Regions from separate parts of the Pantoea sp. Ae19-2 genome, predicted to be linked through region 2. Evidence: predicted binding sites of a transcription regulator. Region 2 holds the regulator's gene; the other holds the start of a gene.

Region 1 (5,523 bases), 690 kb from region 2:
ATTTTCGTGACGTCATATGTGGCAAAATCCTTCGGTCCGACCCTATTTGGTCAGATGGCATTTTCAACGTCATTATTTGCTATGGTGCAAACCATAGCCCTCTTTGGCACTGAAACAATTTTGTTTAAACGTGTCAGCAAAAATGCGGCCAAAGGTTTACGTTTAATGCGCATCGCACGCACGTTGCGCATGGGTTTATTACTTCTCACCTCAGGGCCAGTATTAATTTGGGTTTGGTACAACATGCAGGAGAACTTCCTGGCATTTGCACTGGCCTCTTTTGTTGCGTCTGTTTTTGTCACACAGGACACCTTTAGCGTTTACAACAATGCACGATTGGCTTCAAAGCTGAATACCGTGGCCAATGCGATTGGCATGCTGATGAGTTTTGCCCTGAGCTTTATCATTGCCTGGCTGCGTCTCAATCCATTGTGGCTAACGCTTTCGGTTATCACGGTCACGCTGGTGCCTTACGCCATCAAACGTTACACCTTTTATCAGGCACATCAGGACCAGCTTCCGCCGCGCGAGACGCGAACGCTGTATTTGCGTTACCTGATGTATGCCGGATTGCCTCTGGCGATTTCCAGCATTTTTATCTCTGTCCAGGTAAAAGCCGCGCAGATGTTTTTGGCTGGCATCGCATCGGCCCAGGAGCTTGGCTTGTTTGCCGCAGCCAATACCATCGCCGCCTCGTGGATTTTTATTCCCGTCGCACTCATCACCTCGTGTTTTAGCGAAATTTTTCGCGCGCGCGGTGAGGAAGCGATCAGGCTGACGGCGCGGCTCAATGGCTACGTGATGGCCGTGTCTTTGCTGATGTTGCTGATCGTCGCACTGTTCGGTGAACAGATAATCATCGCGCTGTATGGCCCAGCGTTTACCCAGTCAGGCAATCTCATCACCCTGCTGTCGATAGCGACCAGCTTTTCGGCGCTGGGCACCGTCGCGTATCGCTACATGGTAAAGGAAGGGGGCTTTGATTATTTACTGAAGAAAATCATTTGTCTGGTGATCATCAGTATGCCGCTTTCCTGGTGGCTGATTCAGGGCTATGGCATTACAGGAGCCGCATGGAGCGTTTTTCTATCAGAGCTCCTGTCCCTGACCGTCATGAATTATTTCTTTAAACACGGCGTGATTCAAAAAATCCAGGTTTCCTCACTCAACTACAAAACCTACAAATGAGGTCAAATATGCTCAAGTTAAAACACGAGCTCAGAAGAAGTTTGCAATACTTCATCAAGAAGATGCCCTGGACTTATCAGGACCGGATTTATTATTTCCGTAAGTTCAGAAGGCTCCCCAACCTGCGTGAGCCCAAGGTGTTCAATGAAAAAGTGCTGTATCGCAAGTTCATTCATGGTGACTATCAGCTCTATGCCCGCCTCTCTGACAAGTTTTCGGTGCGTGAGTTTATTGCTGAGAAGATCGGCAATGAATATCTGATACCGCTGCTTCATGACACGACCGATCCCACCACGTTGAACAATCTGACGCGTTGGAAGGGAACGGTGATCAAACCGAATCATGCGTCAAACATGGTCGAGATCGTGCTGGAGGAACCTAATGCACTCCGGAAGCAGCAAATCATTCATAACTGCTACACGTGGTTAAAGACTGACTTCGCCAACGAAGCGCGTGAGATTCACTATCGCTATATCAAGCCACGTATTCTGGTTGAGCAATACATCGGTGATGGCAAAAGTGCCCCGGTTGACTACAAGTTCCACATGTTTAATAAGCGCGATGGCAACTTTGAGTATGTGCTTCAGGTCATTTACAACCGCTGTCAGCCTCAGCTCTCAATGAATTTTTATGTGAACAACCTGAGTGAGGCGTTCCATAAAATTCGCGATACCGGGCTGGACGTTTCGACGGTGATGCCATCGTTACAACAGGCCCTGGCGTTAAGCAAAACGCTGGCCAGCGACTTCGACTATGTCCGTGTTGACTGGTATATCCATGATGAACAAATTTATTTTGGCGAGCTGACGTTCACGCCAGGCGCAGGCATGGTGACGGGTCTGGATGGCGGGCTGGATAAGATGATGGGTGAAATGTGGATTCAGGATCGTCGCGGAACGCAGAGGCCGGACGTAGAAATACAGGACGTTGCCATTCCTGTTATGTTGAAGAAAATTTGACGCTACACAGCAATATAAAAAACCCCGCTTTGCGGGGTTTTTTATGGGTTTATCAGGGCATTTGCCAGTTAGCGGGCGCTCGACTCATCACGTCGATAAAGACATCTTTAGAGACGCTAAAGAAATGGTGCACGTTTTCCATACTCAACGTGATGCCCATCAAGCCGGTCACGAACCAGCACGACATCCCAACGCCTACGCTGCCACAGAGAAACGCCATGACGTGATGACTGTCCTGGCGGAGACGGGTTTTTAGCGTGCTGGCAAAGAACATCATTATCGCGCTAAGCAATTCCCAGCGCATAACAAGAAAACTGGTGGTTAAAGTCGCCATCAATTTTGACCTCAAAATCGGAGATTACGCCTGACTGTCTGCGAACATCACGTCGGCGGAAAAGTCTGTCAGGTCGGGCTCTTTCGTCGGCAACAAGTGTCATAATGTGATGTGGGTCACACTATATCATCCGATTTCTGATTTTTGTACAAAATTTGTCTGATCTGGCAGCAGAAAAAGAGGGCGCTTACGACAAGGTTGGGGCACTAAATGCGGCGTGCGCCTGGGCAGGCGCACGGAGCGCGTCAGCTAACCGGACAGCATTCTCCCGTTGTCCGCTGGGTAAAGCTGGTCATCGTGTCGCTGCAGTCAAAGCGCATCAAACGCGGACGCTGGATGGCCTGGCGGCGCATCGCGTGGCGATAAGCCGTGGGCGTTTGTGAAAACTGGCGACGAAAAACGCGTGAGAATGTCTGTTGCGAGTCATAGCCATATTGCATCGCAATATCAAACACCGGCCGCTGCGTTTGTCGCAGCGCTTCAGCGGCCAGCGTCAGGCGGCGTTCGCGAATATAGCCACCCAACGTCTGTTTCGTCACGCTACGGAACATACGTTGCAGATGCCATTTCGAATAGCCTGATTTGGCGGCGACTTCGTCAATTGACAGGCTCTTATCCAGGTTTTGGTCAATCCAGTGCGTCAGTGAATGAATGATCTCTTCTTGTATCATGGCCTCATCCTTCTGGTGAATTTCCCCTTAGCGTTCATGCGGAATTAACAGGCTTTCGGCGATAAAACCGGGTCCGCTCGCTGGCGCATGACATCATAAGGGAAGGTGTCGTTCTGATGGGAAAAGAGTATAATTCCTCAAGTTAACTTGAGGTAAAGTGCCAAATGAAAAAAGATCGCAATTACCCAAAACCCGTTCTGACACCGGGCGAAGTGGCGCGCCGAAGCGGCGTCGCCGTTTCTGCACTGCACTTTTATGAAAGCAAAGGGCTGATTTTCAGCACCCGTAATAGCGGAAACCAGCGGCGTTACAGCCGTGATGTGCTGCGACGGGTGGCCATTATTAAAATTGCACAGCGCATTGGTATTCCGCTCGCCAGCGTCAGTGACAGCCTTGAGAACATGCCGGCAGATAAGCGGATGTCTGCTCAGGAATGGGGCAATCTGACGCAGCACTGGCGCGACGAACTGGATAAGCGCATCGAAACGCTGACGCGCCTGCGTAACGATCTGGATGGCTGCATTGGCTGTGGGTGTTTATCAATGCGTGACTGCCCACTGCGCAACCCTGGCGACCTGCTGGGCCAGCAGGGCTCTGGCGCGGTACTGCTCGATCCTGAGCAGGATGGTTCCCTGCATAAGACAAGGTGACGTCTATACTTGCAGCATATTCACTCACAGGGAACCATGATGATCACCGTTCACCATCTTGAACAATCGCGCTCTCACCGGGTGCTGTGGATGCTGGAAGAGCTGGAAGTGCCTTACCAGGTCAAGCGCTACCAGCGCGAACCCACGATGCTGGCGCCGGACGCTTTAAAAAAAGTGCATCCGTTAGGGAAGTCGCCCGTGATCACCGATGGCAAGCGCGTGGTGGCCGAGTCCGGTGCCATCCTTGAGTATCTGGAAGAAAGATACGACAGCGAAAAACGGCTGCAGCTCACTGATGAAGAGGCGCAGCTACAGGCGCGTTACTGGCTGCACTATGCGGAAGGTTCACTGATGCCGCTGCTGGTGATGAAGCTGGTTTTTGGCCGCCTTGGCAGCGCGCCGGTGCCCTGGTTGCTTCGCCCCGTGGGCGCGGCGCTGGGCAAAGGCGTTCAGAAAGCCTGGCTGGATAAACAACTCAAATTGCACAAGCAGGTCATTGAAGCTCACCTTTCAACACAGCCGTGGTTCGCGGGTCAGCGCTTCAGCATTGCGGATGTGCAGATGAGTTTCCCTATTCTGGCGCTGAGCCAGCGCGCCGGACTGAAAGATGCCCCCGCTACGCAAAAATGGTTAACGACCGTGCAACAGCGCGCGGCCTGGCAGCGCGCTATTCAACAAGGCGGTGAGATTAATCTTTCTGGCTGATGCACGTTGCCCGATGACGCCGCCCGGCGTCATTCTTGCCTGCCTTCTCGTTTTTGACGCCTTATCCTGACGGACAGAATGTTAAATGATGGTATCAAGAGCATTCCTGATGTTATCAACCTGATCTTTATAGTCACCAATCCTCACTCAGCGGTTGAAAAACGGCGGTTAAACGCCGGATAATCTGCCCCCTTTAAACGGGGCAGCGTGACGTCCCGTTCTGTGCGGCGAAGTAAACGTTTGCCTTTTGCCGGCTGCCCGCTGGCGATGACAGGTTTCCAGGGACGTCAGGGCCGTTACCGCACGATCCCACTACAACAATTTTTGAGGCTCAACTATGTCAATTGAATCACGCCCGTCCGGTGGAAAGCTGGATGCCTGGTTCGCCATCTCGGCCCGTGGCAGCAGCGTGCGACAGGAAATTGTCGCCGGGCTGACTACGTTCCTCGCCATGGTTTATTCAGTGATCGTGGTGCCCGGCATGCTCAGTAAGGCGGGATTTTCACCCACGGCGGTGTTCGTTGCGACCTGTCTGGTGGCGAGCGTGGGATCGATCATCATGGGGCTGTGGGCGAATTTACCCATGGCAATTGGCTGTGCTATCTCACTGACGGCGTTTACCGCTTTCAGCCTTGTGCTGGGTCAGCACATTAGCGTACCCGTGGCGCTGGGTGCCGTGTTCCTGATGGGCCTGCTCTTTACCCTGATTTCCACCACCGGAATTCGCGCCTGGATCTTACGCAATCTGCCAATGGGGGTTGCGCACGGAACGGGCGTCGGCATTGGTCTGTTTTTGCTGCTGATTGCGGCAGACAACGTGGGACTGGTCGTCAGAAATCCGGCCTCAGGGTTACCCGTTGCCCTGGGCCAGTTTACGTCGTTCCCCGTCATGATGTCATTGCTGGGGCTGGCCGCCATTTTTGGCCTGGAAAAACGCCGCGTGCCTGGCGGTATTTTACTGACCGTTATCGCGATTTCTGCTCTGGGGCTGGTGTTCGACCCGGCCGTGCGCTGGC
Region 2 (5,523 bases):
CAGGGCAGTGACGTTGCGCTGGATGCCGGCGTTATCGTTTCGGCACCCTTGATGCTTGAACCCTGTAGCGCCCGACTGGAACGTGGGTTTTCCCAAATTTATCAGCGTTACCTGCTGAGCCAGCTTAAAAAGAATGCCAGGCGCAAGCTGCACGCATGGCCCGACACCTTACCGGTCAATCTCAGTCAGCTGAATGCCCTGCGTCGCCTGCGTGATTTTGACGACGCCATCACGGCCCGGGCGCATGGCTTTGCCGACGCCACGGACTATTATCGCCGTGCCAGCGCCCTGCCGTTGCTGAGATCGGTGACAAAACCGTTGCTGATTATCCATGCAAAAGATGACCCCTTTATGAGCGATGAGGTGATCCCGCAAAATGACCAGTTATCTGCCACTATTACCTATCAGCTGACAACACACGGTGGTCATGTTGGATTTGTGAGTGGTACCCTGCGTCAGCCTGAATTGTGGCTGGAACAGCGCGTGCCGCAGTGGATTTCCCCTTATCTGGATAGCTAACCCTGTGATTATTCCCTGGCAACAGGTTTCTCCCGAAACCCTTGAAAACGTTATTGAAGCCTTTGTTCTGCGCGAAGGTACCGACTACGGCGAACAGGAACTCAGCCTGACCGAAAAAGTCGGCAATGTGCGACGCCAGCTGCAGCAAGGTGAAGTCGTGCTGGTCTGGTCTGAGCTTCATGAATCGGTCAACATCATGCGCAAAAGTGAGTTCCGTGGCTGATGCACAGAACGAAAAATCGTGCTAACAATGCTCATCGCCTGATTTCACAGGGAGTTTCACTATGTCGGCACGTCATCCGATTATCGCGGTAACAGGTTCCAGCGGTGCCGGAACCACTACCACCAGCCTCGCATTCCGTAAAATTTTTCAGCAACTCAATTTGCACGCGGCCGAGCTGGAAGGGGACAGTTTCCACCGATTTACCCGGCCTGAAATGGATATGGCTATCCGTAAGGCGCGCGATCTGGGTCGCCATATCAGCTACTTTGGCCCGGAGGCGAATGATTTCGGTCTGCTGGAGCAGACCTTTGTTGAATACGGTGATCAGGGCAAGGGCCAGTCACGTAAATACCTGCATACCTACGACGAAGCGGTGCCCTGGAATCAGGTACCAGGTACCTTTACCCCGTGGCAGCCGCTGCCACCGGATACGGACGTGCTGTTTTATGAAGGACTGCACGGCGGCGTCGTGACGGCTCAGCACAACGTCGCTGAAAAAGTGGATTTACTGGTCGGCGTCGTCCCCATCGTTAACCTGGAGTGGATTCAGAAGCTGGTACGCGATACCGGTGAACGCGGTCATTCGCGTGAAGCCGTAATGGATTCGGTGGTGCGCTCAATGGAAGATTACATCAATTTCATTACGCCGCAGTTCTCACGCACCCATATTAACTTTCAGCGGGTTCCAACCGTCGACACCTCTAACCCCTTTGCGGCACGCACCATTCCTTCACTGGATGAAAGTTTTGTCGTCATCCACTTTCAGGGGCTGGAAGATATTGATTTTCCCTACCTACTGGCCATGCTGCAGGGATCGTTTATTTCCAATATCAACACGCTGGTTGTACCTGGCGGGAAAATGGGGCTGGCGATGGAATTAATTATGGCACCGCTGGTAAAACGGCTCATGGAAGGCAAACGCATTGAATAAAATCAGAGGCCGCGCTGGCCTCTGAATAATTACAGCTCGATAACTTCGTAACTGTGGGTAATTTCCACCCCTTTGCCTAACATAATGGCAACCGAGCAATACTTCTCAGCTGAAAGGTCGACCGCACGCGCCACGGCTTTATCTGAAAGTGCTTTTCCACTGACGATAAAATGCAGGTTGATGCGGGTAAAGATGCGAGGCGCTTCTTCCCGGCGTTCTGATTCGAGTTTTACTTCGCAATCAGCCACATCGTTGCGACCTTTTTGCAAAATTGATACCACATCAATGGCGCTGCATCCGCCGGCCGCCATCAGCACCATTTCCATAGGGCTGGGCGCTTTATCGCCGGAATTGCCGTCCATTAAGACCTGATGTCCGGACGAAGACTCGCCGAGGAATGTTAACCCTTCAACCCATTTGACTCTTGCCTGCATAATCTGGCCCCCAGAATGCCCTGTTTTTGCGTCAGAGTACGCTTTTGCCTGGTAAACAGCAATCCGGAGAAATCAGCCTTATTGCTGAAGCGAGACAACACAAGACAGTCGGCGAAAGCTGTGCTACAAACAGTGCTGAAAATATTTTTCGTCATCCGAAGACGAAGCCGGGAAGAATGATGCGCTCTGCGCAAATGCAGCCCGAATAATTTCCTGAATGGAAACACGCTTAACGCTTTCATCGCCTGGCAGGGAAACTGAGCCCTGTATTTTGGGCACGATTACAATAGAGGATAATAGCGAATGGTTCTCGGCAAACCGCAAACAGACCCTACACTTGAATGGTTCCTGTCCCATTGCCATATTCACAAGTATCCATCCAAAAGTACGCTGATTCACCAAGGTGAAAAAGCCGAAACGCTTTACTACATCGTGAAAGGTTCCGTCGCGGTACTGATTAAGGATGAAGAAGGCAAAGAGATGATTCTTTCTTATCTGAATCAAGGCGATTTTATTGGTGAGCTTGGCCTGTTTGAAGAAGGTCAGGAGCGCAGCGCCTGGGTACGTGCGAAAACTGCGTGCGAAGTGGCAGAGATTTCCTACAAGAAATTCCGTCAGCTCATCCAGGTTAACCCGGATATTTTGATGCGTCTTTCTTCTCAGATGGCTCGCCGTCTGCAGGTGACGTCAGAAAAAGTGGGAAATCTCGCTTTCCTGGATGTGACCGGACGCATTGCACAAACGTTGCTTAATCTGGCTAAACAGCCAGATGCCATGACGCATCCTGACGGCATGCAAATTAAAATTACTCGTCAGGAAATTGGCCAAATCGTTGGTTGTTCACGTGAAACCGTGGGCCGTATTTTGAAGATGCTGGAAGATCAGAACCTGATCTCCGCACACGGCAAAACCATCGTTGTTTACGGCACACGCTAAGCCTGACTGTTCACGGCGTGATGGCGACATTATGCCGTGAATGTCTTGTGTTGAGCCGATGTGGCGAAGAATAATCTATCACCCCGAAGTTAACTATGCGCTGCGCCAGACGCTGGTGTTGTGCCTTCCCGTAGCGCTCGGCTGGCTGTTCGGCGATCTGCAAAAAGGATTGCTGTTCTCATTGGTTCCCGCCTGCTGCAACATTGCCGGTCTGGACACGCCCCACAAACGCTTCTTTAAACGCCTGATCATCGGCGGCAGCCTGTTTGCCCTTGGCAGTTTACTGATGCAGTGGCTGCTGCTTAAAGACGTGCCGCTGCCGCTCATCCTGTTTGCCCTGCCTTTGCTGCTTGGCGTCACCGGAGAGATCAGTCCGCTGCACGCCCGACTGCTGCCCGGCACGTTAATCGCGTCAATTTTTACCCTCAGCCTGATTGGCCGTATGCCCATTTACGTTCCGCCCCTGCTCTATATCGGTGGAACGCTCTGGTATGGCCTGTTCAACTGGTTTTGGTTCTGGCTGTGGAAAGAGCAGCCGATGCGCGAAAGCCTGAGCCTGATCTACCGTGAGCTGGCAAATTACTGTGACGCCAAGTACAGCTTATTGACGCAGCTGACCGATCCGGAAAAAGCCCTGCCGCCCCTGCTGGCGCGTCAGCAAAAAGCGATCGATCTGATCAACACCTGCTATCAGCAAATGCATATGCTGTCTGCGAGTCGCGATCACAGCCACAAACGCCTGACCCGGGCGTTTCAGGTAGCACTGGATCTGCAGGAGCATATCTCCGTCAGCCTGCATCAGCCGGAAGAGGTCCAGAAGCTGGTCGAGCAAAGCCATGCTGAAGCCGTCATCCGCTGGAACGCCAGAACGATTTCAGCCCGGCTGCGCGCGCTGGCCGACGATATTCTGTATCACCAACTCTCTGGTCGTTTCGATATGGACAAGCAGTTGGGTGCGCTGGAGAAAATCGCCCTTCAGCATCCGGACAATCCGGTGGGTAACTTCTGTCTCTATCATTTCAGCCGTATCGCCCGGGTGCTTCGAACCCAAAAGCCGCTTTATCAACGCGACCTGATGGCCGATCGCCAGCGTCGTTTACCGCTGCTGCCCGCGTTGCGGAGCTATCTGTCGCTGCGGTCTTCCGCACTGCGAACGGCCGGGCGTTTTTCCGTCATGCTGATGCTGGGCAGCGCCCTGGCCGTGTTCTTTTCGATTCCTAAGCCCTACTGGATTTTGATGACCATCATGTTTGTCAGCCAGAGCAACTACAGCGCAACCCGCGTACGTATTCAGCACCGGGCCCTGGGAACCTTTGCCGGACTGGCTATCGCGGCGGCGTCGCTACGCCTGGATGTGCCTGAACCGCTGGTGCTGAGCATCATGCTGGTGATTACCTTTATCAGCTACCGTTTTACCCGCCAGTTTTACGGCTGGTCAATAGTGGGATTTACGGTTACGGCCGTTTATACGCTGCAACTGCTCTCCCTTAACGGGGCACAGTTTTTACTGCCCCGCCTGCTGGATACGCTGATGGGCTGCCTGATCGCCTTTGGGGGCATGTTATGGCTGTGGCCGCAGTGGCAAAGTGCCCTGCTGCGCCAGAATGCCCATGATGCGCTGGAGGCCTGTCAGGATGCCCTGCGAATGTTGCTGGGCCCGGAGCAGTCACCCGATGCGCTGGCTTACCAGCGGGTTAAGGTCAACCAGGCGCATAACGCCGTATTCAACTCCCTGAATCAGGCCATGCAGGAGCCGGGATTTAATTCACGCTACCTGCAGGATATGCGCTTATGGGTCACGCACTGCCAGTTTATCGTGGAGCACATTAACGCCATGACCATTCTGGCACGTGAACATACCATGCTGCCGCCCACGCTGGCTGAGCACTACCTGCAATGGTGCGAGATCGCCCTGCAACGGTGTCAGCAAAGGCTGGAATATGATGGGGAAAGTTCGCAGACGGATCTGCTACAGGGCGTGGAAGATATAAATGAGGGGCCGGTCACGGTACTGGAGCAGCACGTCAGGCGCATCCTGGAGCATCTGAAAGTCATGCACACGATCTCTTCTCTGGCCTGGAACCAGCGGCCTCATCATGGCCGCTGGCTGTTGCGCAGTCTGCGCCGCAAATAACTCAGGCAGACAGCACTTTCTCTACCGCACGGGCAAAGCGAGCCATGCCCTCTTCGATATCGGCAGGCTCGATAATCAGCGACGGTGCGAAGCGCATCACATCTGTTCCGGCCACCAGCACCATGACGCCTTCCGCAGCTGACGCATTCAGAATATCGCGCGCCTTGCCCGCATACTGCGGCTTCAGGGCTGCACCAATCAGCAGGCCTTTACCACGGATATCACTGAACAGGTCGTGACGCGCATCAATAGCCTTGAGCGCCTCAACAAACTGCTGGCGGCGGATTTCTACCCCATTCAGTACAGCTGGCGTATTGATAATATCTAACGCGGTTTCTGCGATCGC

The links. The regulator CRP, encoded in region 2, controls carbon source genes, mostly activating them, when cyclic AMP is high. The targets are predictions, from matches to a motif close to ATGTGANNNNNNTCACAT.
Region 1: AAIE03_RS16625 (YjcB family protein) is a predicted target of CRP. The motif match lies at 2,586-2,603, and genes of this name have one in related genera.

The regions. Positions count from the first base shown of each region.
Region 1 covers NZ_JBCHWE010000001.1:3,612,040-3,617,562, reverse strand. Annotated here, with positions in the region: gene AAIE03_RS16635 (oligosaccharide flippase family protein) at 1-1,188, shown strand, start outside; gene AAIE03_RS16630 (ATP-grasp fold amidoligase family protein) at 1,197-2,147, shown strand; gene AAIE03_RS16625 (YjcB family protein) at 2,200-2,481, opposite strand; gene soxS (superoxide response transcriptional regulator SoxS) at 2,727-3,152, opposite strand; gene soxR (redox-sensitive transcriptional activator SoxR) at 3,317-3,802, shown strand; gene AAIE03_RS16610 (glutathione S-transferase family protein) at 3,842-4,507, shown strand; gene AAIE03_RS16605 (NCS2 family permease) at 4,845-5,523, shown strand, end outside.
Region 2 covers NZ_JBCHWE010000001.1:4,299,286-4,304,808, reverse strand. Annotated here, with positions in the region: gene AAIE03_RS19760 (hydrolase) at 1-519, shown strand, start outside; gene AAIE03_RS19755 (YheU family protein) at 524-742, shown strand; gene AAIE03_RS19750 (phosphoribulokinase) at 804-1,673, shown strand; gene AAIE03_RS19745 (OsmC family protein) at 1,703-2,107, opposite strand; gene crp (cAMP-activated global transcriptional regulator CRP) at 2,411-3,043, shown strand; gene AAIE03_RS19735 (YccS/YhfK family putative transporter) at 3,102-5,177, shown strand; gene argD (bifunctional acetylornithine/succinyldiaminopimelate transaminase) at 5,179-5,523, opposite strand, start outside.